2 regions of the Providencia sp. R33 genome follow, and region 1 is predicted to be linked to the other one. Evidence: predicted binding sites of a transcription regulator. Region 1 holds the regulator's gene; the other holds the start of a gene.

Region 1 (16,685 bases):
GATATGGGGATCGTCAACGCGGGGCAACTCGCCATTTATGATGATCTTCCTGCAGAGTTAAAAGATGCCGTCGAAGATGTGATTTTAAACCGCCGTGATGATAGCACGGAGCGTTTATTGGAGCTGGCTGAGAAATTTCGTGGTTCAGGATCTGTAGAGCAACAAGTGCAACAAGCGGAATGGCGCAGTTGGGAAGTGGAAAAACGTTTAGAATATGCCCTAGTGAAAGGGATTACCGAATTTATTATTCAAGATACGGAAGAAACTCGCCAGCGTGCATCAAGCCCAATTGAAGTGATTGAAGGGCCATTAATGAATGGCATGAACGTGGTTGGAGACCTGTTTGGTGAAGGGAAAATGTTCTTGCCACAGGTAGTGAAATCGGCCCGCGTGATGAAACAAGCGGTGGCTTATTTAGAACCCTATATTCAAGAACTTAAACAATCAGGTAGCAGCTCAGGCAAAGTGCTATTGGCGACAGTCAAAGGGGATGTTCACGATATCGGTAAAAACATTGTTGGTGTTGTTTTACAGTGTAATAACTATGAAATTATTGATTTAGGTGTGATGGTGCCATGCGAAACCATTTTAAAAACGGCGCGTGAGCAAAATGTCGATATTATCGGTCTGTCTGGCTTGATCACGCCATCCCTTGATGAAATGGTGCATGTCGCAAAAGAGATGGAAAGACAAGGTTTTACGCTACCATTATTGATTGGTGGTGCGACAACTTCGAAAGCGCATACTGCCGTTAAAATTGAGCCGAATTACAGTGGGCCAACCACTTATGTACAGAATGCGTCACGGACTGTAGGTGTCGTCGCCGCACTGTTATCTGAAACGCAAAAGGCGGATTTTGTTGCGCGTACACGCCGTGAATATGACACGGTACGCTTGCAGCATGGTAGAAGACGGCCGAAAACACCGCCAGTTGCACTGGATATTGCACGTGCAAATGCGGTGAATATTGACTGGCAAGCATACCAGCCACCTATGCCAAAATTCCTCGGTGTTCAGGAAGTTAGCGCCTCGATAACAACCTTACGTGAGTATATCGATTGGACACCATTTTTCATGACATGGTCTTTAGCTGGTAAGTATCCGCGCATTTTAGACGATGAGGTCGTAGGCACCGAAGCTCGTAAGTTATTAAATGATGCCAATGAGATGTTAGACCGACTCGAAAATGAGCGCTTACTGACACCAAAAGGTATTTTTGGCTTATTCCCTGCCAACCGTGTTGGTGATGATGTTGAAGTCTATACTGATGAAACACGTCATCATGTGCAAGTGCTGAGTTTGAACCTACGTCAGCAAACCTTAAAGACGGATTTCCCGAACTATTGTTTATCGGATTTTGTGGCACCAAAAGACAGCGGTAAAGCCGATTACATTGGGGCGTTTGCTGTGACAGGTGGCCTCGAGGAGGATGCGCTGGCGGATGAGTACGAAAAACAGCATGATGACTATAATAAAATCATGGTCAAAGCACTGGCGGATAGACTAGCAGAAGCCTTTGCAGAATATTTGCACCAGCAAGTGCGCACCCAATATTGGGGCTATGCCGCAGATGAAAACTTGAGTAATGAAGAGCTTATCCGTGAAAATTACCAAGGTATCCGCCCTGCACCGGGGTATCCGGCTTGCCCTGAGCACACAGAAAAAGAAAAAATTTGGCAGTTGTTAGACGTTGAAAACCAAGTGGGAATGAAACTGACAAGCTCCTATGCGATGTGGCCAGGTGCTGCGGTATCGGGTTGGTATTTCAGTCACCCAGACAGTAAATATTTTGCCGTAGCGCAATTGCAAAAAGACCAAATAGCTGACTATTCGCAGCGTAAAGGAATGTCGGTGACAGAACTGGAGCGTTGGTTAGCACCTAACTTAGGGTATGACCCCGAAGATTGATGAAACAGTGTATTGATTTTTCAGGTGTTCGGCACCATCTTATGGGTAAAGACATTAAAGGGGTCCAATGATGAGCTATGAATTTATTATTGAAAATGAACTGCCACAAGCCGTGGCATTTCCTTATCAGATCCAAAACAGTGCGGCGCCTGAAACGTTTATCATGAGCGAAGATGCGGTCAGTGCCATGATGAGCATCTTACAAATCATGGATAAACTCGACACCGACGAGTCCCTTGATGAGCACTGTTTTAACCAAATTTGGTTAAAAAGCGAGTTAACACCCGCCCGTGCGGAAGAGATTTATTTATTTCTAGAAGAGCGTTTAGCCGTCGCGCCAGTGCCTTCACAAGAAGAAATTGCTGCATTTCATCAAGCACAAGTGGATGAAAACACACTGTTATCGCAAGAAAGTAGCAAAGAAGGCATGATCCCAGTCCATAAGTTTTCCACCAATGACGGTTGGTTAGTCACGACCAAAGAGTGTGAGTGGATAGCAGAGGTTTTTGCTCCCGAATTGGTGAGTGAAAACCACTTTGTGGTATCGCAAATTTCAGAATTATGCAAAATCAGCCATCAAAAGCTGGAACATTTGTTGATTGAATGGGGCAAATTCAATTTATTCGCTAGCAAACATGGCGGCTACCGCGTTAATTAAGCCCTTGATGGTTTAGTCTCTGATTTAGGTGATGGTCGTTCAGCGAGACATGAACATCACCTAAATTTTTCGCCGAAATTCCTTTCTAATCGCGTTTTTTCAGCTTAAGTCCCTTATGAATTTCTTATTGGAATGTTATGTTAATAACATAACGCCAATGAATGGGTAATGGTGATGAAATTACGGTATTTATTTCTAGCAGTCTGTTTGAGTACAGCATTTGTGGCTCAAGCCAATTCTGAAGCGCCTTCCACCAAAAATAAGCCAGCAGAAACGACAGGGCAGACTAACGATGTCGTACTTCCTGATGATTTTAAAGCAAAATTAAAATCAGCCAAGGAAGGGAATGTTGATGCAATGGTGGATGTCGGGCTGGCCTATATGGAAGGGACGGATTTTTTACAGGTTAATGATAAAGAGGCCTATCGCTGGTTTAAAAAGGTCTCGGATTTAGATAATACCGATGGGGATTATTACCTCGGTATGTTGCTGCAAAACCAAGAGAAATATAAACAAGCGGAGCGTTGGTATCGCCGTGGCGCAGAAAAAGGTGATGCATATTGCCAATATGCGTTGGGCTATTTTTATGAACACGGGCTAGGCGTTACACAAAACTTGAAGCAAGCCAAGGCATGGTATTCCGAAGCCGCAGAACAAGAACATGCCAATGCGCAATTTGCCATGGGGCTTTTTTACCATGACGGCCTTGGTGGGAACGTGGATTACCAAAAAGCCCGTGAATGGTATGAGCGGAGTGCTGTCAATAATATCGCCGCCGCAGTCAACAACCTTGCTGTGATGTATGAAAATGGTGAGGGTGTTGAAAAAGATGACGCAACCGCTATTTATTTGTATCGCGAAGCGGCCAATATGGGCTCTGCGATTGCGCAAAATAATATGGGTGATTTTTACCAAAAGGGTCATTCACTTATCGAAAAAAATGGCTACCAAGCTATGTACTGGTATAAACGAGCGGCGCTGCAAAATAATGTCGATGCGCAACTGGCTATCGCAAATGCCTATGAGTCAGGCGATGGTGTAGGGAAAGATTTAGCGGAGGCATTTGTTTGGTACGAGCGTGCTGCGCAAAATGAGTCGCTGGATGCGGGTATGAAAGTGGCTGAATTTTATGAAAAAGGGCTTGGTGGCATTGCGAAAAACCCAGCTAAAGCTATCGAACTCTATAAAGCATTAGCCAAGGATGAGGCTAATGATGCGCAAATTAAATTGGCGAAGATGTATGTTGCTGGTGAATTAAATGATGTGGATATCAAGGATATCGTCAATTGGTTGCAGCTGGCGGAAGATGATAGCCTTGACGCGAAAAACCAATTAGCCATTTTCTATTTAACAGGAACTGGCGTTGCACAGAATTCACAAAAAGCACGCCAGCTTCTAGAGAAAGTTGCGTTTAAGAAAAATAGTGATGCACAAAATAACTTAGCGGTGATGTACGCTCGCGGTGAAGGTGGGGAGAAAAATATTTTCCGCTCCGTGATGTGGTTTGAGCGAGCCGCAGAACTCGGGAATGAAACGGCAAAACGTAATTTGGCACTTTTGCAGAATAATAAAGAGGTTAAAGCCTCGATGCTGCGTTATACCGATAACATCAATCAATCGATGGAAAACGCGAACAAGCGTTAAGAGTTCAATGAAAAGGCGATCATGACGATCGCCTTTTATTTTTCAGGATGGGTGGTGTGAATTATTCGAACAAATTACTGTGTAATGTCCGAACGATATCTTCCGCATTATTACCCGGAACCAGCAGGCAGATATTGTGGCTGCTTGCGCCGTAGCTGATCATGCGAATATTGAAAGACTCTAATGCCCCGAAAATCTGTTTTCCAAGGCCATTCACTTGCGATAATTCGTTACCGATAATCGCTACTAACGCTAAGTTTTCTTCAACTTCAACGCGACATAACGCGGAAAGCTCCGTCATCAATGCGTTGGTTAATAAGCTACCATTGGTGCCTGTCGATCCTGTTGTATCGAGTGTGAGCGCAACACTGACTTCTGAGGTGGTAATTAAGTCCACAGAAATATTGTGGCGTAGTAAAATAGTGAAAATTTCCGCTAAGAAACCACGTGCATGCAGCATTTTCAAGCTATGAAGCGTTAATAATGTTTGTTTGCGACGCAGCGCTAATGCTCTGAATTGCGGTGGGTTAGTGGTTTTGTCACTGACAATGGTTCCACCCGCTTCAGGCTCTTTACTCGAGCCCACAAACACAGGAATGCCCGAGCGAACAGCAGGAAGCAAGGTGGCTGGATGCAGAATTTTAGCCCCAAATGTGGCCATTTCCGCTGCTTCATCAAAGGCGATTTCATCGATACGCTGTGCATTTGGCACAACACGCGGGTCAGTGCTGTAGATACCCGGAACATCTGTCCAAATATCCACACGGGATAAATTCAGCACCTCAGCTAATAGCGCTGCCGTATAGTCACTGCCACCGCGGCCCAGTGTGGTTGTACGGCCTTTTTCATCGCGGCCAATAAAGCCTTGCGTGATCACTACTGACTCAGCTAAGCGAGGGTGTAAATGTTGCTCGGCAAGGGCTTTTAACTGATCGAGATCTGGCTCTGCACGGCCAAAGCTGTCATTGGTTCTCATCACTTTACGCACATCAAACCATTGCGAGTTGGCATTGCGCTGACGTAAAACCTCAACAAAAAGCAGCGTCGACATTAATTCCCCATGACTGACCATTTCATCTGTCAATGCATCAGAGGTAGCGAGAGAAGCAGAATCCGCTAAATGGGCAATATTATCCAGTAAACGATTGATTTCTTCACGAATAACGTCTGCGGTTTGTAGATTATCAATAATCGCATATTGAATATCTTTAACCTTTTGTAGCAGCTCATTGCGTTTATCAGCGTCACAACCTTCAGCCAATTCAATCAGTAAGTTAGTAATGCCTGCGGAGGCAGAAAGAACCACAACGCGCACGTTGGGGTTAGAAAGAACAATATTTGCGCTGTTGTTCATTGCCTCAAAGTTAGCGACACTCGTGCCACCAAATTTTGCAATAACAAACTGATTGTTGTCTGACGAAGACGCTACGGTATTCATGGTGTCAATCCCTTTGGTTAAACCTAAACTTTATATAGATTTATCGGGTAAATAGAAGCGCGTCAATCAAGAATCGAAGCAAATCAGTAATTCTAATGATGGGGGGGTTATTATCGGTTTTCTCAATATACTCGTCATCCTTCAAGCTGCATGGGTGTTGGCTACGCTCAGATAGCCGAATCACATACTTTTGTATGCTCATCGGTCTATCTTCCCTTGCCGCCTACATGCAGCTCGAATGATTTAGAGTATATAGATGCCGTTTTTCAAGCTGCATGGGTGTTGGCTACGTTCAGATAGCCGAATCACATACTTTTGTATGCTCATCGGTCTATCTTCCCTTGCCGCCTACATGCAGCTCGAATGATTTAGAGTATATAGATGCCGTTTTTCAAGCTGCATGGGTGTTGGCTACGTTCAGATAGCCGAATCACATACTTTTGTATGCTCATCGGTCTATCTTCCCTTGCCGTCTACATGCAACTCGAATGATTTAGAGTATATAGATGCCGTTTTTCAAGCTGCATGGGTGTTGGCTGCGCTCAGATAGCCGAATCACATACTTTTGTATGCTCATCGGTCTATCTTCCCTTGCCGCCTACATGCAGCTCGAATGATTTAGAGTATATAGATGCCGTTTTTCAAGCTGCATGGGTGTTGACTGCGCTCAGATAGCCGAATCACATACTTTTGTATGCTCATCGGTCTATCTTCCCTTGCCGCCTACATGCAGCTCGAATGATTTAGAGTATATAGATGCCGTTTTTCAAGCTGCATGGGTGTTGACTGCGCTCAGATAGCCGAATCACATACTTTTGTATGCTCATCGGTCTATCTTCCCTTGCCGTCTACATGCAACTCGAATGATTTAGAGTATATAGATGCCGTTTTTCAAGCTGCATGGGTGTTGGCTGCGCTCAGATAGCCGAATCACATACTTTTGTATGCTCATCGGTCTATCTTCCCTTGCCGCCTACATGCAGCTCGAATGATTTAGAGTATATAGATGCCGTTTTTCAAGCTGCATGGGTGTTGACTGCGCTCAGATAGCCGAATCACATACTTTTGTATGCTCATCGGTCTATCTTCTCTTGTCGCCTACATGCAGCTTGAATGATTTAGAGTTATAGATGCCGTTTTTCAAGCTGCATGGGTGTTGACTGCGTTCAGATAGCCAAATCAACGACTTTTATCGATTTATCGGTCTATCTGCACCCGTCGCCATTTTTCAGTTAAATGGCATTGAAAGTGCGTATTTCAATAAAAGGGATAATTAAGTCTGGAAAAGTGCGGCAGAATTGGGGAATATCAATATAACGCAGAAAACCGATAAGTCCTGTTTCCTTGACGGGTTACAATCTATTTCTATTAAAAATTGTTTGGAGAGTGTTATCCATGAGAAGTATTAATCCAAGCCAAACGGCTGCATGGCGGGCGCTAGAGCAACATTTTGCGCAAATGAAAGATGTGCATATGCGTGATTTGTTCGAGCAAGATAAAGACCGCTTTACTAAATTTTCGGCAACGTTCGATGGTCAAATCTTAGTGGATTTCTCCAAAAACAGAATAACGCAAGAAACCTTAGATAATTTATTGGCACTGGCAAAAGAAACTGAGCTGGAAAATGCCATTAGTAGTATGTTCAAAGGTGAGAAAATTAACCGTACGGAAGACCGTGCGGTGCTGCACACAGCATTACGTAATCGCGATAACACGCCTGTTTATGTAGATGGCAAAGATGTCATGCCTGACGTCAATGCGGTGTTGGAAAAAATGCAGCAGTTTAGCCAACGTATTATCAGCGGCGAGTGGAAAGGCTTTACGGGTAAAGCGATTACTGATGTGGTGAATATCGGGATTGGCGGTTCTGACCTTGGCCCATTCATGGTGACTGAAGCATTGCGCCCTTATAAAAACCACCTGAATATGTATTTTGTTTCTAACGTGGATGGCACTCAAATTGCAGAAACGTTGAAAAAACTGAATCCAGAAACCACATTGTTCCTGATTGCGTCCAAAACATTCACCACGCAAGAGACTATGACCAACGCACATTCAGCCCGTGATTGGTTCTTAGCATCCGCAAAAGATGAAAGCCAGGTGGCTAAGCACTTTGTGGCGTTGTCCACTAATGGTGAAGAAGTCGCTAAGTTTGGTATTGATACCAACAATATGTTTGAGTTCTGGGATTGGGTTGGTGGTCGCTATTCATTATGGTCAGCGATTGGTTTATCCATCATTTTATCTGTTGGCTTTGATAATTTCGTTCAATTATTGAACGGTGCCCATGCAATGGATAAGCATTTCACCCAAACCCCACTGGAGAAAAACATCCCAGTATTGTTAGGGTTGATTGGCATTTGGTACAACAATTTTTTTGAATCGGAAACTGAAGCGATTCTGCCATATGATCAATACATGCACCGTTTTGCGGCATACTTCCAACAAGGCAATATGGAATCTAACGGTAAGTACATTGGCCGTGATGGAAAAGCCGTTTCTTACCAAACAGGCCCAATTATTTGGGGTGAGCCAGGAACAAACGGGCAACATGCGTTTTATCAATTGATCCACCAAGGGACAAAAATGATCCCTTGTGACTTTATTGCACCGGCAGTCACACATAACCCGCTGGGTGATCATCACGAGAAACTGCTTTCGAACTTTTTTGCGCAAACAGAAGCGTTAGCATTTGGGAAAACGCGAGAAGTGGTTGATGCCGAGTTTGCAGCGCAAGGTAAATCCGTGGCGGATATGGAATATGTGGCGCCGTATAAAGTGTTTGAAGGTAACCGCCCAACTAACTCGATTTTACTCAAAGAAATCACACCATATTCATTAGGTGCATTAATCGCGATGTATGAGCACAAAATCTTTACCCAAGGGGCGATTTTGAACATCTTCACGTTTGACCAATGGGGCGTGGAATTAGGTAAGCAGTTAGCGAGTCGCATCCTGCCTGAATTAGAAAACAGTGAAAAAGTCAGCAGTCATGACAGCTCAACTAATGGTTTGATTAACAGTTATAAAGCGTGGCGTTAATTATCCATTGAAATATTGTCGTAAAATTAAGCGGGAAGTCGTGTAAGCAACTTCCCGTTTTCTTTTCATTAAAATCATAAAATTGGTTTGATATAAGCCTGATCGTTAATGTGTTAATGAATTTTATTATTGTTCACAACTTGTTATTAATTAGGAAATTTTTCACTATTTTTTTACATTTTGTGTTGAATTTGTGACTTTTTATATAAATTGTTAGCTAACTTTAACCTTGTAGCAAAACAACGTGATATCCTATTTGGCAAGAAATACAGAAATCATAACCATGTTATTCATGGTGGAATTTACGTAATGGATGAAATGCTATTTACCTCGCAGCCAATCGAATGGATTGCGCAGGATGATGAAAGAGTTCCCGCTAACACACTCGATTGGTTACTTGAACTTGGCTCCATGACAAAACGTTTTGAACAACACAGCCAGCAAGTTACCGTCATACCGTATTTAGAACGCTATGTGTCGCAAGCAATGCTAAGTGCGGAAGAAGTACAAAATTTACCAGTAAGTCACCGTTATTGGGTACGTGAAGTGGTTATGTACGGAGATGGTATTCCGTGGTTACTAGGCCGGACGGTCATCCCTGAAGAAACTCTGACTGATGATGACCAACAATTGGTGGATATTGGCCGCATGCCCTTGGGGCGTTATTTATTTAGTCGAGATAATCTAACGCGTGACTATATCCATATTGGTTGTTGCGCAAAGCGTTGGGTTCGCCGCTCTCGATTAAGGCTATCTGATAAGCCATTGTTGTTAACCGAAATATTTTTACCTGAATCACCTGCATATCGTTAACTGTCCAAGTTATTTCAAACTGTAGATTTTGGCAAAACGCGATACAAACATACAAAAATCCGCGATTTACCATACTGAGTAGTGTGAACACCTACCTATTTTGAAGTATGATGGAATGAGAAAAGGAGCATGACAAAGTGGAGGGAAGTATGACGCTGAGTAAATGGCATGCATACAGCCGTTTAATGCGTATTGATAGACCCATTGGTTCACTGTTGTTACTGTGGCCGACGTATTGGGCACTATGGATAGCCGCTCAAAGTACACCAAATTTACATATTTTGATCGTGTTTACTGCGGGGGTATTCTTTATGCGTGCCGCGGGTTGCGTGATCAATGATTTTGCTGATCGCCATTTTGATGGTCATGTAGAGCGAACTAAGCATCGCCCATTACCGAGTGGGGATGTGACGGAAAAAGAAGCAAAAATTGTATTTGCTAGCCTAGTCGGTGTGTCTTTCTTGTTAGTATTAACACTCAATTCAATGACGATTTGGCTATCCATTGCGGGACTTGCTTTAGCGTGGATTTATCCTTTTGTTAAAAGGGTCAGCCACTTACCTCAGGTTGTACTGGGTGCTGCGTTTGGCTGGTCGATACCGATGTCCTTCTCGGCAGTTGGGGAATCACTCCCGTTAGTATGTTGGGTATTATTTATCGTGAATATTATTTGGTCAGTGGTTTACGATACACAGTATGCGATGGTTGACCGTGATGACGATTTAAAAATTGGCATAAAATCAACGGCAATTTTATTTGGTCAGTATGACAAACTGATTATTGGATTACTGCAATTGCTGATGGTTGTCTTGCTGGTGGTTGTGGGTCTATTGGCAAATTTAGGGATAATTTATTATCTTTCGTTGGCGCTGGTTGCGGGGTTATTTGTTTATCAGCAACAGTTGATGGTGAACCGCGAACGTGCTCCTTGCTTTAAGGCTTTCATGAATAATAACTTCGTTGGCTTGATTTTGTTTATTGGCATTATGGTGAGTTATTTTTAATGTGTGAATGATGTTCAATAGCCCAACAAAAAAGGTAATGTTTTTCAACATTACCTTTTTGCTTTTTATTGGCTTACAAAACCGGATTAGTCTTTTTCTGGCTCTGTAGTTTGAGCTGACTCATCGGGCTTAGCTACTTTTTTCTCTTCTGAAAACTCATCGCTTTGGCTAACACTTTCAATGGTTAAACGAATTTCTGGTGACATTAACCGCGCAAGAACCGCATACAGTTTTTGGGCGTTAGTGGTGAAAATATCGTTTTCATTGTTATCGATATAGCCTTCTTCCCTAAGTGTATCGACGAGCGTTGAAAACACCGCTTTATCAAAGAACTCAGGGGCGTTAATGCCGTGCAGCACAGAAAGACGTTGCGCAAGGATACGGCTTTCTTTTTCCAACGTATTACGGCTGATTTCAGGGCTGGCATTGAGCAATGACAGCGTGATAGCGTAGCGTTGTAGTGTTTCACGGACACCAGCAGCTAAAAGTTGTAATGGACGAATACGGCGCGGGTTCAGCACCACTATTTCGTCGTCTCTTAAGCAGATAAGTTTTTGATTATTCAGCTCATCAATTAGAGTATCGACCGTATTACGCAGCTGTTCGTCGTTATAACGCATAAACAGTTCCGCTTTTAAGAACGGATAGATTTGGCTGACTTGATGGTGAATTTCTTGGCGGCTGATACGCTCATGGTGCAACACAATACTGGTGATCAATGACGGCAATACCAGTAAGTGATGGATATTATTACGGTAGTAGGTCATTAAAACGGCATTTTCGCGAGGAAGAATAATAATATCCCCCATGCTGTCTTTTTCTACTTCGAATTTATCCATTTGCAACGCATGTTCGAGCAGTTGCTCCGCGGTTTTATTTGGCGTTGTTGCATCTGCGGTGTATGGCACATTACGCAATAATTGCAGATAGCATTCCACTTGCTCAATGAGCTGTTCACGGGTCAATGAACGCTGACGTGAGGCCAGTAAAGCTGTTGCGCATAAATTGATAGCATTAGCCGCAGCAGCATTATTGATATTCACCATGATGTTATCTGCTAACGAGCTGACTGTCGGGTTTAACCAAGACGGACGCTGTGGCTCAATGGGGTCAATCGAATCACGCCAATCAGGTACACGCTGATTAAGATATTGAGAAAGGGAAATTGGCTGACCAAAGTTCACATACCCTTGGCCTAAGTTACGCAGTTTGCGCAAGCCACGGATCATTGAAAACAAGCCTTCTTTCTCTTTTTCTGCGCCGCGCAGCTCTTTTGCGTAGGTACCCACTTCCATCACGTGCTCGTAACCAATATAAATAGGCACAATCGTGATAGGGCGTGAGTCACCGCGCAACATGGCTTGTAGTGTCATCGACAACGTTCCGGTTTTTGGCTGCAATAAACGGCCTGTACGGGAACGTCCACCTTCAACGAAATACTCAATAGAGTAACCGCGAGCAAACAGCTCACTTAAATATTCGCGAAAAACTGTCGAATAAAGTTTGTTTCCTTTAAAGGTACGGCGGATAAAGAATGCACCAAGACGGCGGAAAATCGGGCCAGCGGGCCAGAAGTTCAAGTTGATCCCAGCAGCGATGTGTGGTGGGACAAGGCCTTGATGGTAAAGGACATAGGAAAGCAGTAAGTAGTCCATGTGGCTTCGGTGGGAAGGCACGTACACAATTTCATGGCCATCTTGTGCTAATTGGCGAACACGCTCAGCATGTTGCACGTTAATGCCTTGATAGAGGCGGTTCCATGTCCAGCTCAGCACACGGTCAGTTAACCGCACAGCTTCATAGGAGAAATTAGCGGCAATTTCTTCCATCATATTAACTGCATTTTGCTGCGCTTTTTTCAATGGAATTTTTTTACTGCGCGCTTCGTCTTCGACGGCTTTTTCAATCGCTTTTGAGGTCAAAAGTTTATTGAATAGTTCATAGCGTGCTGGCAGTTTCGGGCCGACCGCCGCAAGGCGTTGGCGCGAATAGTGAATACGGGCGACACGTGCTAATTTATTGGCAATAATCGTATCTGTGCCGTGGTCCTGTGCCATTTTCCCAATCGAAACCGGCGGGGATAGGCGAACAAAGCTATCTCGGCCTAACCAAAGGATTGCAAAGAATTTCTGTACACCGTTTAATAGCTTCAGTGGCGGTGCCGGAGTGTGGCCTTCACGACCAGGAGAGCGCCCAAACATCACAGAAGCGGGTAGCATTTGAATATCGAGATTTGGATTATTTTTGTGCAAATCTAAATATGCATGGAATGTTTTGACGGAATCTTTACGTGGATCCGGTGAATAATAGCGAAATACGCGTGGGCCATCATCGATAAACACATAGGCAGGAAGCTTGGTGCCATTGATGTCGTTATCAACCAAAGGGTCAGGCAGACCGATAGCCAAGCATTGATGCCGTAGCGTTAGGAGGTCGGACTTAGAATGATAAGGCAATACATACAGCGTTGGCCTGTTGGTATCAAGCTGCAACTCTGTGATTGGGTCCGATGGAATTAGTTTACTTTTTACCAATAATTTAAGTGGTAAATTCAACATGTTGTAATATATTTTACGCCACAGTGACATAAATGATTATAGCCTCTTGTTAACAATGCTGCGCAATCATACCAGAAATCCACTGGCAGATCTGTTACTGACAATTCACTTTGACCGTAAAAATCGATTATTGTTTGTATTTTTTAAGGAATAAATATGGCAAGTCAAACTAAGGGCTTTACCCGTGTGATTAAAGCAGCGGGATACTCCCTTAAAGGGCTAAAAGCAGCGTGGGTAAATGAAGCGGCATTTCGTCAGGAATCTGTGGCTGCGGTGATTGCGATTATTATCGCCTTTTGCTTAGATATCAGCTATGTGGATAGAATATTGTTAGTCAGCTCCATCGTGCTGGTGGCTATCGTAGAGTTACTCAATAGTGCCATTGAAGCCGTTGTTGACCGTATTGGCAGTGAATATCATGAACTTTCAGGGCGTGCTAAAGATATTGGCTCTGCGGCGGTGTTTGTTAGTATTGGTTTAGCACTGTTTATTTGGGCGTTGGTATTATGGCAGCGGTATTTTGCAGGGTAGCCACGAAAAGCCATTGAAATTTGCGAAAAGAAAGTAAATCGATAACAAATACTAAATTCAGTGATTTAACTGTTTCAAATCTTCATTTACCTGTATATACTCACAGTCTGACTGTATAAACAAACAGGGGAACGGGATGAAAGCACTGACGGCTCGACAACAGCAGGTTTACGATCTGGTGCGTGACCACATTTCGCAAACAGGTATGCCTCCTACACGTGCTGAAATTGCAGCAAGCCTTGGTTTTCGTTCGCCTAATGCGGCAGAAGAACATTTAAAAGCCTTGGCACGAAAAGGTGTAATTGAAATTGTTTCTGGGGCATCACGGGGTATCCGTCTTCTTCTTGAAGAAGAGCCTGACGATCAAGGGTTGCCGTTGATCGGGCGTGTTGCCGCTGGCGAACCTTTATTAGCGCAAGAACATATCGAAAGTCACTACCAAGTTGATCCAGAACTCTTCAAACCTCATGCGGATTTCCTATTACGTGTGAATGGTATGTCGATGAAAGATATAGGTATTATGGATGGTGACTTATTAGCAGTTCATAAAACACAAAATGCGCACAACGGGCAAGTTATTGTGGCGCGTATTGACGATGAAGTGACTGTTAAACGTTTTAAACAGCAAGGTAATCGTGTTGAATTAATTGCTGAAAACCCAGATTTTGCACCGATTGTGGTCGATTTACGCGAACAAAGCTTCACTATTGAAGGCTTGGCTGTTGGCGTGATCCGAAATAGCGATTGGTATTAATTCTTAGATTATCAGGTAGGTAGCAGCGTGCTGCTTGTTTGATTTTTCCATGATTGCTGGCAGATTTCACATTATATATAGAGATCTGCCTGCTTTACTTGGTTCTTGTTTTTTACATCCTTTCTTGATATTACTTCTCTTATTCTTTTTTTACATAAGCCATAAACAACAGCATAAATTCCACAGCCACATTCGTTACTTTTTCTTTGTGACGACAGGTTGGTCATGGTCATGGCTACAGTGAGTGTGATCTTGGCAGCTAGCGACTTCATCACAGTTTTTACATAAGCCGTGATTTTCAACCACAGTATGCCTTAAACGAAACTGGTTTGTTTCTGCCAAACTGATAATCGCGGCTTCTATTGTTGCGCAATCACTTTCTGTCACACTGCCACAATGGTCGCAGATTAACATCACTGAAATATGGCTGGGGTTATCAAAGTGGTGGCAAACGACGTAACTGTTGGTTGACTCGATTTTGTGAATAAAGCCTTGCTCCATTAAAAACTCAAGCCCACGGTAAACGGTAGGGGGCTTCGCTTGCGGTTCAACTTCACGTAACAAATCTAATAAATCATAGGCACTTATAGCGCCATGCTGCTGTGCAATAAGGCGCAGCACAGTTTCTCGCTGTGGAGTCAATCTAACACCCCTTGATTGGCAAATGCGCTCTGCCATCACAAGTATCTTATCTTCACTCATTTTTTTCATTTAACTGACTCCAACTTCGAAAAAAGCAAATATTGACTGTTTATAAGTTTACCATATTTTTGATACTGAAAGTGCCTTGCTACTCAAAGGGATCATCAAGATAGTGAAAAATACCTTATTAACAAAAATGGCAATAAAGGCATTGAGTTTTGTTTAAATTATCATCAGGCGTACGAGATTATTGCAGTGATAATCATGGTGATTTAATCATGCAATTTTGTACCAAGTGGAGATTGGCGGCGCGGGTAGCTCAGATGAGATACCAAAATTGACGATATTTGGGCACAACGTAGATTTCCTATCTTAGCCTATTTATCTGCAGCCTGTTAAATGATGTTAAAAATGATTCTCCATATTGGTTTTCTTCCTACTTTTAAAGTAAATTTTTATCATTGTATATGACAAGTAAAAGAGGAGTAAGATTCATCTTTTAGAATATAAACATTGTCTGCCATTTTTTTGATATTTACATAGTACTTTATTTTATCTTGTTCTAATTGAATAAAATTAGCAAACACATTGTATGGTGTATTATCAGATGATGTAATTGATGATGAGGTAAAATTAATAATATAATTACCTTTTAAGTCAACTTGTTGATAATCGAAATAAATAGCTCTATCTAGCCGATAGGTATTCTCTTGGTTTTTTATATTGCCATACATATTTATTCTGCCATGATTATCCTCAGAAAGTTGTATCGTAACTTTTGATTTTAAGTTAAGCCCATCTTGAGTGCCGTTATCTTTGATCCAAACTAATTCAGAATGACAAAATTGAATGTCGTTTTTTTCATTACTTAAATTGTAGTAGGCGACTGTTGCGGTAGCAACTAAAACGATAGCCACAATAAAATATTTTTTCATTTAAATTCTCTGATCGTTGATTGAGACACAATCATGTGTACTGTTAGCACCTTTACAGACACTAATGGAAAAGTTTTTATCAAAAGAATACGTTCTATTTAAATCAGATAAAAGAATAATGCGTTTTTCTTTATTACAGGATATGCTGTATTTATCTAATTTTGCAGTAACGAAACTGATATTTTCATCAGTCATTTTTCCTGCCATATCTTGAGGTGCTTGTATGGTGCATTTCCCATGTGAACTAATTGTAATATATTGGTTTTTTTCAGCTTCATTAGACGCTGAATGATAAATAAATATATGTATTATGTAGCTAATGGCAAGTGCTGAGATTGCTAATAATATAAACTTTATAAAATCACGATTCATTTTCTTATTTTTGAATATTGACTTGTAATGCTTAGCTTCTTTATCAAGGTTTTCAATAGTAACCTCAAATGGTTTTTCCATTGTTGAAATCATAGCAATATTTGGATTCTCTGAGACCGCCATTATTTCTTTTAATGGAATATTAGAAGTAGAGTTTTCTATTTGGTCTAATTTTTCTTGATAATAATGTATTTCTTCATCATTTTGATTGTTATTCGTGACACTATCGCTCTCATGAACAGAGATTCGGTTGTCAATTCGAAATCCTTTCTTAGGTACAGTGACAATTGATTTAGGATCAAGGCCGAGTAATTCAAGTTTTTTTCGGATTTCACTGATGTAAGTATTTAAATTATTATTTGATCCCACTAAGCCATATTCTTCCC
Region 2 (16,685 bases), 2.2 Mb from region 1:
GATATATAGAACTCTTTATTGTCCTTTTAGGATATCTGTATCTTATTGATTAAGCTATTTGGTTATGCTTATCAATAAAAAAGGTTTTACCGATATCATCAACAAGGTTAATCAATATTCCTTTCTATTGCGCTGCGGGTGCGTTAACAGGTTTTGGCATTGGTATGTTATTCATATTAGAAAAGTCAGGGACTTCCATTACAGTGACTTTCACAACATAGCGTTTGCCATCTTCAATTTTAGGGGCACTGTTCGCCAGTTTTTTCACTGTTTCATTCGGTGTTGTGGTCTGTTCAGCTACGCTATACACCATATTATGGTGATTGCCCATATGCGGGCGCTGCATGTGATTATTTCCACCATTGCCAATATTGGCTGCAGTTGCTGCAAATCCGACTGACATTAACGCTAAAGCAAATAAACCCGCATTTAATTTTTTCATTTCGATTTCCTCTGTATGGTTGATGAAGCCATCATTCACGAAAAGTTTTTGTGGCTCAATCGCTTTTACCTCCCTTGACTGAAGCTTCATAATTACTGCACTTTTTGTTCATGCTTAATTCATAATTTAGTGAAAACAGTGAGTTAGTAGACTGAAATTTACATTTTTATTCCAGTTGTGCTAATGCGAGTTTCAATTGTGGAGGCCAAGGACACAATAGACTAGGATGGTAAGTTAGCTTCAATATCATCACAATCCTAACAAAGTGAGCATGTATGTCAGATAAAAAAATCCTTCTTTCTTTGCTCGATCTTGCTCCGATCACCCAAGGGTCAACGGCAAAAGAGGCTTTTTCCCATTCTCTTGACCTTGCTAAATTGGCTGAAAAGCTAGGTTATCACCGTTATTGGCTTGCTGAGCACCACAATATGACAGGGATCGCTAGCGCAGCGACATCGGTACTCATTGGGTATTTGGCGGCAAATACAGAGTCTCTGCGATTAGGCTCTGGTGGCGTGATGCTGCCGAACCATTCACCATTAGTGATTGCAGAGCAGTTCGGTACGCTCAATACACTTTATCCTGAACGTATTGACTTAGGGATAGGGCGAGCACCGGGAAGTAACCAGCAAACCATGCAGGCACTACGCCGCCACATGAACACCGATATCGACAATTTCCCGCAAGATATTGCCCAAATAGTTAATTGGTTTGATGCGACTAATCCAGACCCCGCCGTACGTCCTGTTCCTGGGTTTGGTGAAAAAATCCCTGTTTGGTTATTAGGTTCAAGCCTTTATAGTGCAACCCTTGCGGCAAAATTAGGCTTACCTTTTGCGTTTGCTTCCCATTTTGCACCAGATTTATTATTGCAAGCGCTAGAGGTTTATCGCAGCAACTTCCAGCCATCGAAAAGACTCGCTAAGCCTTATGCGATGGTATGTATTAATATCATTGCAGCGGATACGCAGCGTGAAGCTGAATTTTTATTTACCTCAATGCAACAAGCCTTTGTGATGCTACGTCGTGGGCAGACCTCCCAATTACCACCGCCAGTTGAAAGTATGGCCGATATTTGGTCTCCTGCAGAGGAATACGGCGTCCAACAAGCACTTGGCATGTCATTAGTGGGGGATAAATCGAAAGTCCGTCATGGGCTAGAAACCATTTTGCGTCAAACACAAGCCGATGAAATTATGGTTAATGGGCAAATTTTTGATCATCAATCTCGTTTGTACTCATTTGAACTGGCGATGCAAGTTATGAATGAATTGAGTTAGGCTATTTGGAAGGGCGATATTTTGCAGGGAAGCAAGCATTTGATTTAATAAATAAGAAAAGAGATAACCCAGAAAAAATCTGGGTCATTGACGGGTTAGCAAGCGATTTGCGGGTGGTGTGGTTCTAGCGGTGGTAACCCATGAGCAGCACGCGCTCGGTCACACGCCTCATTATAGATACCATCTTGCCAAGATTGCTCAAACTCACGACAAGGCGTTGGCCTTTGTGCGTAAATGGAGCAAGATACACATTCCCCTATCGTGCCTTGTAGCGCGCTACAGCGCGTGTTTTGCTTTTGATTGGTGCCATGCATACAACTCATAAAAGGGGTAATTTGCTCGGTTAAATGTTGTGGCACAACGCCGCCGCCACTTTCAGCCTCTGCCCAATAAAAAGAGACACGAAAATAGGCGCAACAAGCACCGCAGCTTACACAAGGGTTATCTGAAGGATCGGTTTTTAGAATATGAATATTTGACATAACAAAACCAGATATTGATGTTGATAATATCCCCGTAGAATACGGGTTGACGCAACACAAGCAGGAAGCTCAAGAAAACGTTGCTCAAATTTTATTATCTTATGTAAATCCAGTAAATTGCAATAGTGTCTAGCAGAAAAAACTATCTTTTATACGTATGTTTGATTTTAATGAAATTAAACGGCAATTTTTAGCAATAAAAAAACCTGCCTAAATGGCAGGTCTTTGAATCAATACAAGCGAGCAGTTAAACGTGTTTTAATTCAGTATCATCGTCTTGATTAAACACTGTTTTATCTGTTTCACCCATCAGTTGGCTAGTCACTGTACCTGCTGTCATTGAACCGCTAACGTTCAGGGCAGTACGGCCCATATCGATTAATGGTTCAACTGAAATCAACAGAGCAACTAAGGTTACTGGTAAGCCCATCGCAGGCAGGACGATTAACGCCGCAAATGTTGCACCACCACCGACGCCAGCAACACCTGCTGAACTCACAGTGACAATACCGACTAACGTTGCAATCCACAGTGGATCAAACGGGTTGATTCCCATTGTTGGAGCAACCATGACTGCCAACATGGCTGGGTAAATACCCGCACAACCGTTTTGGCCAATCGTCGCGCCAAATGAGGCGGAGAAACTGGCAATGGATTCTGGAACACCAAAACGGCGTGTTTGCGTTTCAATATTCAGCGGAATACTTGCAGCGCTCGAGCGGCTAGTAAAGGCGAATGTGAGTACTGGTCCCGCTTTCTTAAAGAATTTAATTGGGTTTAAGCCCGTTGTTGCAATAAAAATACCGTGGACAATAAACATGATGCCCAGTGCCACGTAAGAGGCAATAACGAACGTACCTAAGTTAATGATATCGTGAAGATTCGAGCTTGCGACTACTTTGATCATCAGCGCCATCACACCATAAGGGGTTAAACGCATGACTAAGCGAACTAATTTCATCGCCCAAGCTTGCATAACATCAATCGCAGCTAAGGCTTTTTCACCGCGTTCTTTATCATCTTTAAACAGCTGTAATGCAGCTACCCCTAAGAAGGCCGCAAAAATAACCACACTAATGATTGATGTTGGGTTCGCACCAGTTAAATCCGCAAATGGATTTTTGGGAATAAACGACAGGATCAATTGTGGTACGGTTAAGTCAGAAACTTTACCAATATAATTAGTTTCAATAGCACTCAGACGGGCAGTTTCTGATTGCCCTTGTACTAAGCCTTCAGCCGTTAAGCCAAACAGGTTAGCAATTAAAATACCCACTAAAGCAGCAATTGCGGTTGTTAACAGTAGCGTTCCAATCGTTAGGAAACTAATTTTGCCAAGAGAGGAGGCTTTATGCAGTCTTGCAACCGCACTCAAAATAGACGCGAATACCAATGGCATAATCACCATTTGTAATAGCTGCACATAACCATTACCAACAATATTAAACCAAAGAATGGAGTCTTTTACCGTTTGGTGACCACTACCGTAAACTAGGTGTAGTACAACACCATAAGCAACACCAAAGACTAGACCGACTAACACTTTTTTAGACAGACTCCAGCCTTTCGCTCCCAGTTTTGCTAACAGTATCAGTAGTGCTACAAAACCGAGCACATTAATAATTAGAGGAATATTCATTCCGAACTCCAAATCGTTTTTTATAAGGTATGTGACTAGCCCTTTAATCCTTAATGGTTATAAGGATTTCGTTGCTTCTAACAACTGGTTATATGTTATCAATAGAGAAAATACATTTCTTATACTAAATAGTAATAAGGTAGTATTATTCATGCTTACATTATATTACAAAACTGAGAATTATGTAGGAAAGCGTATATCTAGCTGATTTTGAATGTATTTTATTGTGCTTTCTACCTGAGAATAAAAATCAAAGTGATATCCTGCAGGTAAGAAGCAGGCACAAACCGTCAAAACTACGGCAATAAAACGCTCAGTACGCTTGCTGTTTTTTCCACGAATGACAGGAAAACAGAAACGTTGGGGCAATGGCCATAAAAAAGGCACCCCTGACGGTGTTAGCATATCAGCCACTAAATGGCTCAAATAACCCAATAAAAAGGCTTGAATAAGGTCATTAGGAATAGGCCATTGCGCTGGGATCCACTGATAACACGAAAGCATGAGTAGCAACCATGCCAATAAACTGTGGGTGAAACCGCGGTGTCCACAAAGCTTAGAGATAGGCAGCGAAAAAATACGCAGCAGCCGACCGGGTAGGGAAGAGGGGTGATCAATATCGGGCAATAATGCACCTAATAACGCGCCGGGGACCAAGTGCAGCCAATCACCTTGAGCAAGCTCAGGGGTGACTTGGAGTTTATGGGCCATTATCAAAGAGGCGACGGAAAAAAGCAGATGCCCTTCAGCGGTCATGGTGGATAAAATACCATCTGTTTATCTATACAGTTGATTGGCAGTATAAAGTGTTTAAAAAGAATATGATAGAGGGGGAAAGGTAAAAAAACTCTTATTTATTAGCAAATAAGGAAAGGATTTTATATTTTTTGGTAATTCCCCTACCTAAGTCAGATAGGGGTGAACACAAATTACACAATTCGCTATAACTAGCGTAAATGTTTTGCTTCTAATTCATTTAAAGAACTTAATTTAATATCCGCTAAGCCAAAGCGTGGGTCATTAAAATGCTTGTTATCTGGTACGACAATGGAGCGCATTCTTGCAGCTTTTGCTGAAATCATACCATTGAACGAATCTTCTAAAGATGTGCAATGGATAGGTTTGGTTGATAGCGCAGAAGCAGCTTTAAGATAAACTTCAGGGTGTGGTTTACTTAATGGTAAATCAGCTGCTGAAATAACCGCAGAGAAATAGTCGCGTATATCCAGTAAATTTAACACTTTTTCAAGCATATACAGTGGTGATGCAGACGCTAGTGCGATTTTTAAATCCATCGAGCGGCAAAGTTCCATTGCATGTTGTACACCTGGTAAAATAGGGCGAGTTTCTTCAACTAAGCCAACAACACGGTCAATGATCCGCTGTTTGGCTTCTTGTTGACTGCATCCATGCCAAGGCGAAGCTTGGTACCAAAGTTCAACAACATGGTCAATACGTAAACCCAATGTATCAGGCAGAGTGTTGGCAATTGCAAGGTCAACGCCTAGCTGTGAAAAAACTTCAAGCTCAGCTTGCTCCCAAAAAGGTTCCGAGTCGATCAATAAGCCATCCATATCAAAAATAACGGACTGGATGGGAAGGTTATGGTACATGTCAAAACTCCATTCATGTAAACCCTATTGCCAATGAGCTATACCCTTGTGGCAGTAGGAATTAAGGGAACTTACCCAGCAACGATAGTATTTATTTACTAACTAGCTATGATATCAGCAAATGAATAAATATTCGTATTAATTGCACGAGTGATTGTAACAACTCAACACTAAAGCGAATAGACACAGATGGTAAAAGTTGTGTATCCAATGTGTCTTTAGTAATGTTTAAAATTCTGAAAGTCGTTACGCAATCATCATTTTACAAGGTAAATTTGGAGGCATTTAATAATTTCGGCTATTATTACCCCTGAAAAGTCACCATGAAAATTTATAGAGAATAATAACTCTAAGGAAGAGCAGTAATGAATTACCACAATGCTAATTATGTCGCAATCGGCAAACGTATTCTGGGTTGGGTTGTTTTTCTGGTAGCATTAATTTCGACGTTGGCGTCTTTAGTTAAGCTTGCAGGGATGAAAGGGCTGGCAGGTGAAGGGATCAATGCCGTTGCCAATGACTTTATTAAACTGATGGCGGAAATGACTCGTCAAACGACACCATTTCTCAATTTCTTCTGGAATAACTCACCTGTACCGCAAGTTGCCAATGGTTTTTCAGGTAGCAACCTCGGTTTTATTATCATCTTTATCTTTATTTTTGTTGGCTTAGCACTCAGTGCGTCAGGTCTGAGAATGTACCGACAAATTAAATTTATTCGCGAAAGCCTTGAAGACCATGTCATTTTGGAAAAAGCCAAAGGTATTGAACTGTCCAAAGCAGAGCTCGAAGCAAACGTCACCATTCCACGCCACACAATTTTTACCCAGTTTTTTATTCTCTATTTCTGGCCAGTTGTGCTTTTGATAGGACTGTATTTTATCCTTAAACTCCTTAACTGGTAATTTTCGTCATACTTCCCATTATGCGGGTGTTATCTTCGTTTGCTAACGCTAGTCACATACTTATGTATGCTCCTAGCGATTAGCGGCACTTGATGCCTACGTATAATAGGAATTATTTAGAAAATTAAATGTTGGTCATACTTCCCATTATACGGGTGTTATCTTCGTTTGCTAACGCTAGTCACATACTTATGTATGCTCCTAGCGATTAGCGTCACTTGATGCCTACGCATAATAGGAATTATTTAGAAAATTAAATGTTGGTCATACTTCCCATTATGCGGGTGTTATCTTCGTTTGCTAACGCTAGTCACATACTTATGTATGCTCCTAGCGATTAGCGTCACTTGATGCCTACGCATAATAGGAATTATTTAGAAAATTAAATGTTGGTCATACTTCGAGCTGTAGCGGTGTTGGCTACACTCAAATCTATTCCTTTAATAGCGAATCAATAATTTTTTGAGCGTGCAGATAGCTTTGTTCATTACCAAAAATATGGGCTTGATTAAGCAAATAATATAATTGGTAAATAGGCTGCCTATCTAAAAAGCCATTAGGGAGTGGCCAAATGCTTTGGTAGCCATCAATAATTTGGATAGGAATATCTTTATACAATGGCAACATTGCGATATCACATTCCCTGTCTCCCCAATAACACGCAGGATCATAAAGAACGCCATCAATTTGATGCGTTATGGCGCAGTTAGCAGGCCATAAATCGCCGTGCAATAAAGAGGGTTGAGGTTGGTGACCCGTTAATTTGTTTTTAACGACATCGACAATTTGCTGAATATCACCAAATACCATACCTTTTTCAGAGGCTAGTTGTAATTGAAGACCAATGCGCTTTTCTGCAAAGAATGAATTCCAGCGTTTTTCCCAACCATTAGGTTGAATAATAGTACTGAGCATGGTGTCAAAATCAAAACCATAACTAGGTTGTTCTTCCCATTGGTGTAAACGGGCAAGCTGTTGGCCAAAGTGCCAAGCGTTGGTAGAATCGAATGGTTTTAGTGGGAAATATTCCAATAATAGAAAACTGTGGTTTTTATTGTTACCGACGCCATACACCTTAGGGACGGCGATGGTTTGGCTTTTGGCGAGCATTTCAAGCTGTTCAGCTTCTTGTTTAAATAAGGGAAGGAACTCACGCCGGTTTTGTTTTACAAAAACAGTGTGCTCACCATAGTCAATTCTTAACGTATGGTGAATATCACCACCAGAGAGAATGACTTTGTTACGCAGCTCTGCTTCACCCAAGTGTTCACTTAATAAACGACTCATTGCTTGCCACATGACTCACCTCGCTCTGCTTTGGTCTTCACTAATACCATACTATAGCGACAGTTTAGGAATTAACAGTGATAATTGTTTAAAAAGAAACGCCTATCACGAAATAACTGTTTAAGAATTTTATTCATTAAAATTAATTATCATAAACTGAAAGATAGTGGTTCTTTATTAAATTGAGAATGTTCAGATATTTGTCTATTAAATCGATATGCCAGCGCGCTCCTCGGTTTATTCAGGTAAACTGCAAAAAATGAATTAATAAGGGAAAGCCATGCATACTGATTTTCAAAATCCACGTTGGTTAAGGGACTTGCTGCGATTTATTCCGCTAAAAAGTCAGTTTGTATTGTTTGGTAATGTGCGTGATTTACAAGCCAGTGAAATAGCCCCCTCGATTGTGACGCCTTTGCCATTTAACCAGTCTTTATTTAATAGTTTATTTAAAGCAGGTTATGCATATGTGCTGACTTACACGCCATTGATCGGTTTTCAATGCTTAGCAAACCCTGCGCAAAACACTCAAGAAACCGATACGGTTATGCAACGGCTAGGGTTAAATGTTGCAGAGGGTAAAGCGGCTGGTGGTATCGATATATTGAATCATCTGCTTGAGCGGTTTATTAATGATAAACAACAGCCTATTGCATTATGCATCGACTTTGCTTCTTGTTTAATTTCCCATCGTGATAACCTTACACCCGCAGAACACAGTTTATTTACCCGTGCGCTCGTCGCATCACACCAAGGAAAGGCAAGGCCAGCAGGGGAGCACAATCAGCCGTTTTTTAATACGGTATTTTGGGTAGTGGAAAAAGAAACAGATTTGCCCGATTGGTTTGTGGTGAATAACCCACGAATTCGAGCCATTCCAGTTGCTAAACCCGATGGTCAAGTACGCCGTTTATTAGCGCCTAGTCTCTTGGCTTCATTGGCAGATTTTAATCGCCTAGAAGAGACAGATAAAACATTGCTAATTAATGATTTTATCGATGAAACAGAAGGGTTATTGTTATTGGATTTAACTGCAATAGTGCAACTGGCACGTATCGAACAGGTGCCTGCAACCAGTATTAGCGATGCCGTTCGTCGTTATAAAGTGGGGATCACGGAAGACCCGTGGAAAAAGATTGATAAGCAAAAAATTCACAACGCCCCCGCAATAATTTCCCGCCGAGTGAAAGGGCAGGAGCATGCGGTGACACACTTATTGGATATTATCAAACGAGCAATGACAGGTGTTGGTAGCCATAAAGGTGGGCGCCCTCGTGGCGTGTTATTTCTTGCTGGGCCGACAGGTGTCGGGAAAACGGAACTGGCTAAAACAGTGACGCAGTTACTGTTTGGTGACGAAAGCGCCTATATCCGCTTTGATATGTCTGAATTTAGTGCCGAACATGCAGACCAACGACTGATTGGTGCACCTCCAGGTTATGTCGGATATGATTCAGGTGGTGAATTAACCAACGCAATCCGCGAAAAGCCATTCAGTGTGGTTTTGTTTGATGAAATTGAAAAAGCCCATCCCCATTTAATGGATAAATTTTTACAGATCATTGATGATGGAGTTTTAACATCAGGGCGTGGTGATCGCGTTTATTTCTCAGAAGCGTTAATTATTTTCACGTCTAACCTCGGTATTTACCGCTTAGATGCCAATGGTGAGCGAGTGGCAAATGTCCAACCTCACGAACCGTTCGAAACCGTGACGCGTAATGTTAAAAATGAAATAGAGCGCCATTTTAAATTGGTGCTTAATCGCCCTGAGTTGCTTAACCGTATTGGTGAAAACATTATTGTTTTTGACTTTATCCGCCCTGATGTTGCTGAGCAAATTTTCGAGCAGATGGTGGATAACATTTTGTCAGGCTTAGAAAAACAGTCTTTGGCTATTTCAATATCTGCGAAAGCGAAAGACGCGTTAAAAGTGAGTTGCTTAGCTGATTTATCCAATGGCGGACGCGGAATACGTAATCAATTAGAAATACATTTGATTAACCCATTATCGAGAGCCATTTTCGACCAAGACATACAAGCCAATAGTGCTTATCAAATTACATCAATTCAGATGGGTGAAAATGCGCAAGTTACGCTAACTGCGGTAGGTTATTAGCCTAATGAATATTAGTGTTTCACGCATTCATTTCCCAGTGACAACATTAGGGCCAGGGAAACGGATTGGTATTTGGTTCCAAGGATGTTCGCTGCGTTGCAAGGGGTGTTTATCCCCTGATACGTGGCATGATAAAGAAAGCTCCCTGACGGTAGTGCAGCTTATTGAACAGATCCAGGAATGGTTCCCTTTCGCTGATGGTATCACTATTTCAGGGGGAGAGCCGTTTGAGCAACCAGATGCCTTGTTCACATTATTGCAGGAAATAAAACGGCAGTTTCAAGGTGATACCTTGGTGTATAGCGGTTATGAATGGGAGGTCATTGAGGGGCGTGCTAATCAAATGAATCCCTATATTGATGCGTTGATCAGTGAGCCGTTTAACGTCGAAATGCCGCAAACATTGATGTTAAGGGGGAGCGATAACCAACGGCTTCATCTTTTAACACCACTCGGAAAGGCATTATTTAAGCAATACCAACGCGTTGCAATGCCAGAAGATAAGAGATTGGATTTAGCCTTTGATGAGCAAGGGCGACTATTTTTAGCGGGGATCCCTGAACGCGATGACATGCTGCGGTTAAGTCAACTCCTTGCCCTACAAGATAACACCTTAAAACAACTCAAAAAATAGCCACGAGAGAGAAGGATGACGATGATACGCTTTTGCTCGCATTGTTTAACAGAACGGCCGCTAACTGAAATATTTTGTGCGGGGCAAATTCAAACACAACAGGGAAATCTGCAACTTTGTGGTTGGGATCTTACACTTGAGCCTATCCATTCTGAAGGGTGGCGCCCTGAAGCGGTTGCCGTAATACCTATTGATACGGCCTCAAATGAGAGAAATGAAATTCCGCGGTTACGTCATTGTGAAAATGGTCATCTTATGGCTGAAGATGATTTTATTTGCCTAGAGTGCGGTGCGGATGTCGCAGCAGAGCCAGTAACTGAAATTTTATCGTCACCCCATCAGCAGATAGGCGCTTGGCACATAGCAAGGCGGATTAATGGCAGTGATAGCCCCCGTGAACGCTACTTCGTTACGCATTGTACTGAAGAAAAAAACGGCGTATTGACGCTCTACCAAAAGGGAGAGGAGCCCGATCCCGCTGTTTACCAAGTCCTCAAACGCATTCCAACAGACCATGTTCCTGAGCTTTATGAGTATGGCCGCTTTGAAAACCGCGCATGGCATGTCACTGAAATGCTTGAGGGCGGGTCACTCAGCCAATTTATCCAGCAAGGTGAATTTTGGCAGGCAGATGAAATTCCTAAACTTGTAGAAGAAATGGGGCAGGCAATTGCCGCATTTGCGGAGCATGGGTTGCGACACCGTAATTTGAGCCCCGCTAATTTGCTTATTCGCAAGCGCCATCCTCTTGATATTGTGGTGATTGAATACGGATCTGCCTGTTTATCTGAGTTTGACCTCGATATTGTCACTCCGCTTGATATTTCACGTTATTCAGCGCCTGAAACTCTCGCGGGTGGTGTTAGTGCAGCGTCCGATTGGTGGAGCCTCGGGATTATTCTCTTAGAACAACTGACCCAAGGGCAGTGCTTCGACCATATCCAAGATAATGCTTTTCTTATCCAAGTGATGACAAATGGTGTTGATTTACCAGAAGATTTATCCCCTAACATCCAATTGTTATTACGCGGGTTGTTGTGCAGAGACCGTTTCTTACGTTGGCAGTGGCCACAGGTATCAGCATGGTTACAAGGGAAGCCCCAACAAGCCCCACAAATTCAAAAAAACGATAGACAAAGCCATTTCCACACACTGGCATTTGCGGGGCAGCAATTCCAGCAATCCGATGTCTTTGCATTGGCGGCGGCGCAAGCTAATCATTGGGATGATGCGTTATCGCTTTTATTGCGAGGTGAAGTGAGTTCGTGGTTAACGCAGTTTGAAAACAGCCAAGATCAATTAGAGAAATTGCAAACATTGCTTGATAGCGACTTTCAGCAAGAAAATCTTGATGATATTAAACTGACTTTTGCTTTAAAAATTCTCAATGAAAACATGCCATTAATTTACCGTGGAGAGATCATCACACCAGCATGGCTGCTAGAGAAACCCAGTTTAGGCTTTGCACTGATTAGCGAGTCGCTTAATCAATACATTCAAGATATCGACCCACAGCATTGGCTAGTGCAGCTTTATCATCGCCAATGTTTGGTGCGAGAGCGAGCCCGCCAACTTAATATTCTCTTGAATGAAGAAAGCCTTCGGTTATATCTATTGATTACGTCAATCAATCAATTATCTGCAAGGTGGGAGCTCTTACATGCGCAATTTCCTGACTCCCATAATGAAAGTTTACAAGGGTTATTTGATAAGCAAAATCCGCAAGAGATTGATTACATTCTGCTATTAAGTGCGGACATTGGCCAGTTTATTTCATTAGACACATTGGTTGAGCAGGCGTTTGAGCTAGCCAGACAAAATGATATTGATAATTTTGATCATGACGCTGCCAAAATGCAGCTTTCGCTATCCCGTAAAGTGCTGTATTCACAGCTTAGCGAGCGAGTGAGTGATTTCAAACGTGTTGGGTTGGCTGTTTTAGACAGCTGGGTTGACCAGTATTTATTGATGCGCAGGCTTTCTCTTGAGAAAACATTGGTGTTGCTGGCGGTGCCAGTAGAGCACTGGCAAGTTCCTGAATCGCAAAAATATGTACTCGAAGTGTTGCGCTTTTTTAACCAAAAACTAACCGCGGTGACACAGCGGGGCAATTTAGTTCGCATGCGTTTAACGCCAAATACAGGGCGCATTGATTTAACGGAGTGTGATAGCACGTTTCGCAGTGCAAGTGCGTTATTGGAGCACTTACTTAACCGTAAAAAAGGGTTGATGACCATTGATAGCGATATGCTGCTACAGCGCAAAGGTGTGAATTCACGGTTAAGAATGCTGCAAGCAGATACGCAATTATATCAAAGGGATACGGGTATTAATGGCATGTATTTGGGCTTTCCTTTTTTGGTATTGAACACCCAGCCAAACCAAATTAAACCCCGTATTGCGCCGTTATTTTTATGGCCAATTTCAATGCAATCGGCAATTGCTCAGCAAAGCTCTATTCAATTGAATTTTGATCACGAGCGTGGTGTCGTCCGCCTTAACCCTGCATTAGCGAGCTTTGTGGGGATCCCCGCAATAAGTAAGTGGCAGGGTGTTTTAGACGCTTTGTTATCAAAAGCAGGGTTGACCATTGATGAAATTATGGAAAGCTTGTCTGCACTGTTGCCAATACAAGGTACGCAACTACTTCCATTGCCTTCGTTAACTGACCCTGTAGAAGAAAACTATGCACAGGTTGCATGCTCGGCGGTGCTATTCCATACATCATTTATTGGTCAGGCAATGAGTGGTGATTTACAGCAAATAGCCAATATGTCCATTGCTCAGACAGCATTGTCTACTTTATTGAAAGTCAATTCAGGTGGTTCAGCAGCGCCTGTTGTTAACTCAGAAAATATCCTGAGCCCATTTGCGCTATCCCTTGCTGATCCTTCTCAGGAACGTGTTGTTCAAGCGGCACAGCAACAAACAGGGTTATTAATTGAAGGCCCGCCGGGAACAGGGAAAAGCCAAACCATTGTTAGTCTTATTGCCGATGCATTAGGCCATCAACAGACAGTGTTAGTGGTATGCCAAAAGCCCGCGGCACTTGAAGTGGTATATAAGCGATTGGTGGCTAATGGTTTAGGTGATAGGGCGCTGATGATTAGTCAGAATCAAAAAAGCCGTGAGGTTATTTTGGCGGTGCGCGAACAAATTGAGCAACTGTGGAATAAAGAAAATAACACGTTATTTGAGCAAGATTGGCAAGCAGAACGCACTCGTTTATTTAGCCGAGTACAGCTTTTTGAGCAAAAACTCGATGCTTATTACCATGCCCTTAATAATGTCGATACCCATTGGCAGCTATCTTATAAGCATATTTTAAGTCGCTTAATTCAGGTTGAAGTTTTAGAGCGCTTGAATATCAATGATGATGCGTTAGTTCATGTATTTACTGAATTTAATCAACCTAAATTAGCCCAACTTCTAGATGACATTAAACAGCATGCCCAAACATGGTGGCAATTAGATTATGAAAATAGCCCATTAAAGGCATTAGCGCAGTTTTCTGTGAACGACCATCAATATATGTTATTTAATCAACATATTACATTATTTATTGATGTGGAAAAGCAACGTGATCAGGCTTACCAATCCGCTTATCACGGTATTACACTCACTGAGCTGACAAACCATGAACGCATTCTGGTGCAGTTAAAGTCACATTTTGGCCAACAAACACCAGCACAATGGCAAAGCTTATCCCAGTGGTTAACGCTGTTTATCAATTTACACGGTTCGGTCACGACGGGCAAAACAGTGATTGAAGAATTAGAACAGCGTTATCAACGTTTATTAATGATTGATGAAGCAAATACGGATTCACTACTTTTCCCGCTATTTAAGGTAATTGAATCAAACAAATTAGCTGAATTATCTCGCGCAACAATGGAGTCAATACAAGGGTCTTGGTTACGATTTTTCAACCCGTTTTACTATGGTCGCCATAATCAGCTACAGCAATTTATGGCTGAAAGTGGATTAAATCAGGATAGCTTGGCTGTATTGCATAAAACGATTGGTGTAGAACAACAATGGCGTTTACTTGAAAAAGAAATTATGCCGATTTATCAAATGATTGGCATGAAACTTCAGCCTAATTGGCGAACTGACTTACCTCAGTTAATCGAACAATTAAAATGGGTGGAGAGTTCGAGCCAGTTATTGGCTCAATACCCTGAAGTTTCCCATTTTTTACCTGCTATTATCGAGGAACAACAGGTCGGATTTGAACGTCAGTGCCATGAAATTCAATCTGCAGTGACAAAGTTCAAAGCAAGAATAGAAAGTGAGAACCAATTAGAGCAAATTGCGCCTGTTTTTTCACCACAAACTATTGAACGGTTCCAACATGCAATGAGTGTAGGACAATCATTTACGAATGAATTAGTCCAAATTGCTGAAAAAAGAAACTCTTTGATCCAATATCAATTATTTAGAGAGGAAACTGCCAATTTTACGCCACAACATTGGCAAATCTTAGCAGTATTACACCCTGTCATTACGCAATATATTCATGAAAACAATCACCAAAAAGATTGGGTTTCAGCACTAATACAGACAGTTAGCTACGGTTTCTATCATTTTGTAAAAAAACAATTTGAGGCTAAATTGCCTGTACTTTCAGCCAATAGTCGGCAATTTATGGCGGATTTAACCGAACTTGAGCAGGCACAAAAAGAACTGCAATTCTTTAACCGTGCGGCGCTAACACGCAATTATGATTTTTCTCAAATGGGAAGCCGCCGTGAATGGGAAGAAATTACGCGCCTTGCAGGGCCAAGGGCGCGCCGTTTACGGGAATTTATTAACGAAGGGCGTGAAATTGGTTTGATGCAATTACGCCCGATTTGGCTGATGACGCCTGATGTAGCAAGCCAAGTCCTGCCATTGCAAGCGGCAATGTTTGATAGTGTGATTTATGATGAAGCGTCGCAAATGCCCATTGAATTTGCATTGTCTACCTTGTTTAGGGGGAAACAAGCGATTGTTAGTGGTGATGAAAAGCAAATGCCACCTTCTAAATTCTTCACAGGGAAACTGGTTGAAGAAGACAATGATGATGAGGTGGATGAACAGCAAATCGATGCGAATGAAGAATGGGATTATCGGCAAATTAGTGATTGTCCTGACTTGCTAAATTTGGCGCGTACGGTATTGCCAGTACATACCCTAGATATTCATTATCGTTCGGCATATCGGGAACTGATCAATTTCTCAAATTTTGCTTTTTATGAAAATCGGTTGAATATTCCAGCGCAATTTTCAGCCAAATTAGTGAGTAAAATTAAGCCATTACAGCTGGTTGTGGTTAATGGTGTATATGTGAATCAAAGTAATGAGGCGGAAGCGGCGGCGGTTGTTGAGCACCTTGCAACCTTGTGGCAACTCCCTTTTGAGCAGCGTCCGTCAGTGGGAGTGGTCACCTTTAACCAAAAGCAGACCTCGTTGATTAACCAACATATTCGTCTGAGGGCGGAGCAGGACGAGCAATTCTTGACCGCTTATACACAAGAAAATCAACGTTTTCGTGATGAAGAGGATATGTCCTTCTTTGTCAAAAATGTGGAAAATGTGCAAGGAGACGAGCGTGATGTAATTTTATTTTCCACCACATTTGGCCGTAATGCGCAGGGGACATTTAGGCGTAACTTCGGTGTATTGGGGCAAACAGGTGGAGAGCGACGTTTAAATGTTGCGATTACACGCGCACGACAACAAGTGGTTATTATGTCATCGATGCCTATCGAGGAAATTTCTGATTTACTGACAACCTACCGTAAGCCTGAGATCCCGAGAGATTATTTGCAAGGCTATTTGGCGTATGCAAAAAATGCTTGCAACCCATTGAGACAAAAAGAAAACCAAAAATTGCTTAACCGCATGTGCCAGACACAGCTGGCCGTGCAAGATACATATGTAGAACAAAGTGCCTTTGTCACTTCAGTGGTTGAATTTATTCAGCAAAATGGTTGGCAGGTGACAGTATCAACGCAAAAAGAAGTGTTTCATTTTGATTGTATTATTGAAGATGAGATAACAGGGCAATTATTAATTGGTATTGAGTGTGATATGCCATCTCATCCACTGTTGCAAACGGCTAGGTCAAGGGAACTATGGCGAAGCAATATTTTAAGCCGTGTCATACCGCAGCGTTATCGTGTTTCTATTATTGAATGGTATAACGATAGAGTGACAGCACAACAGCAACTACAAGATGCGATTGTTAATGCATCAATCAGTTTAACTGGCTCAACGAATAGGGCGATACATCAGGAAAG

Evidence for each region. The regulator LexA, encoded in region 1, represses DNA repair genes until DNA is damaged. The targets are predictions, from matches to a motif close to TNCTGTATGTACATACAGNA.
Region 2: the regulator LexA is predicted to act here: its motif matches at 4,615-4,634, upstream of J6836_RS09430 (metal-dependent hydrolase).

What each region holds. Positions count from the first base shown of each region.
Region 1 is NZ_CP072453.1:4,173,675-4,190,359, forward strand. Features, by position in the region: gene metH (methionine synthase) at 1-1,908, shown strand, start outside; gene J6836_RS19545 (hypothetical protein) at 1,976-2,566, shown strand; gene J6836_RS19550 (tetratricopeptide repeat protein) at 2,741-4,210, shown strand; gene lysC (lysine-sensitive aspartokinase 3) at 4,272-5,648, opposite strand; gene pgi (glucose-6-phosphate isomerase) at 7,044-8,690, shown strand; gene ubiC (chorismate lyase) at 9,000-9,503, shown strand; gene ubiA (4-hydroxybenzoate octaprenyltransferase) at 9,653-10,507, shown strand; gene plsB (glycerol-3-phosphate 1-O-acyltransferase PlsB) at 10,594-13,095, opposite strand; gene J6836_RS19580 (diacylglycerol kinase) at 13,222-13,596, shown strand; gene lexA (transcriptional repressor LexA) at 13,733-14,350, shown strand; gene zur (zinc uptake transcriptional repressor Zur) at 14,546-15,061, opposite strand; gene J6836_RS23240 (FidL-like protein) at 15,451-15,927, opposite strand; gene J6836_RS19600 (winged helix-turn-helix domain-containing protein) at 15,928-16,685, opposite strand, start outside.
Region 2 is NZ_CP072453.1:1,988,405-2,005,089, reverse strand. Features, by position in the region: gene J6836_RS09450 (hypothetical protein) at 125-442, opposite strand; gene J6836_RS09445 (luciferase-like monooxygenase) at 718-1,722, shown strand; gene J6836_RS09440 (YkgJ family cysteine cluster protein) at 1,818-2,204, opposite strand; gene J6836_RS09435 (L-cystine transporter) at 2,452-3,843, opposite strand; gene J6836_RS09430 (metal-dependent hydrolase) at 4,024-4,599, opposite strand; gene hxpB (hexitol phosphatase HxpB) at 4,791-5,456, opposite strand; gene J6836_RS09420 (YniB family protein) at 5,822-6,361, shown strand; gene J6836_RS09415 (fructosamine kinase family protein) at 6,794-7,660, opposite strand; gene J6836_RS09410 (AAA family ATPase) at 7,929-9,767, shown strand; gene J6836_RS09405 (4Fe-4S single cluster domain-containing protein) at 9,772-10,401, shown strand; gene J6836_RS09400 (protein kinase domain-containing protein) at 10,417-16,685, shown strand, end outside.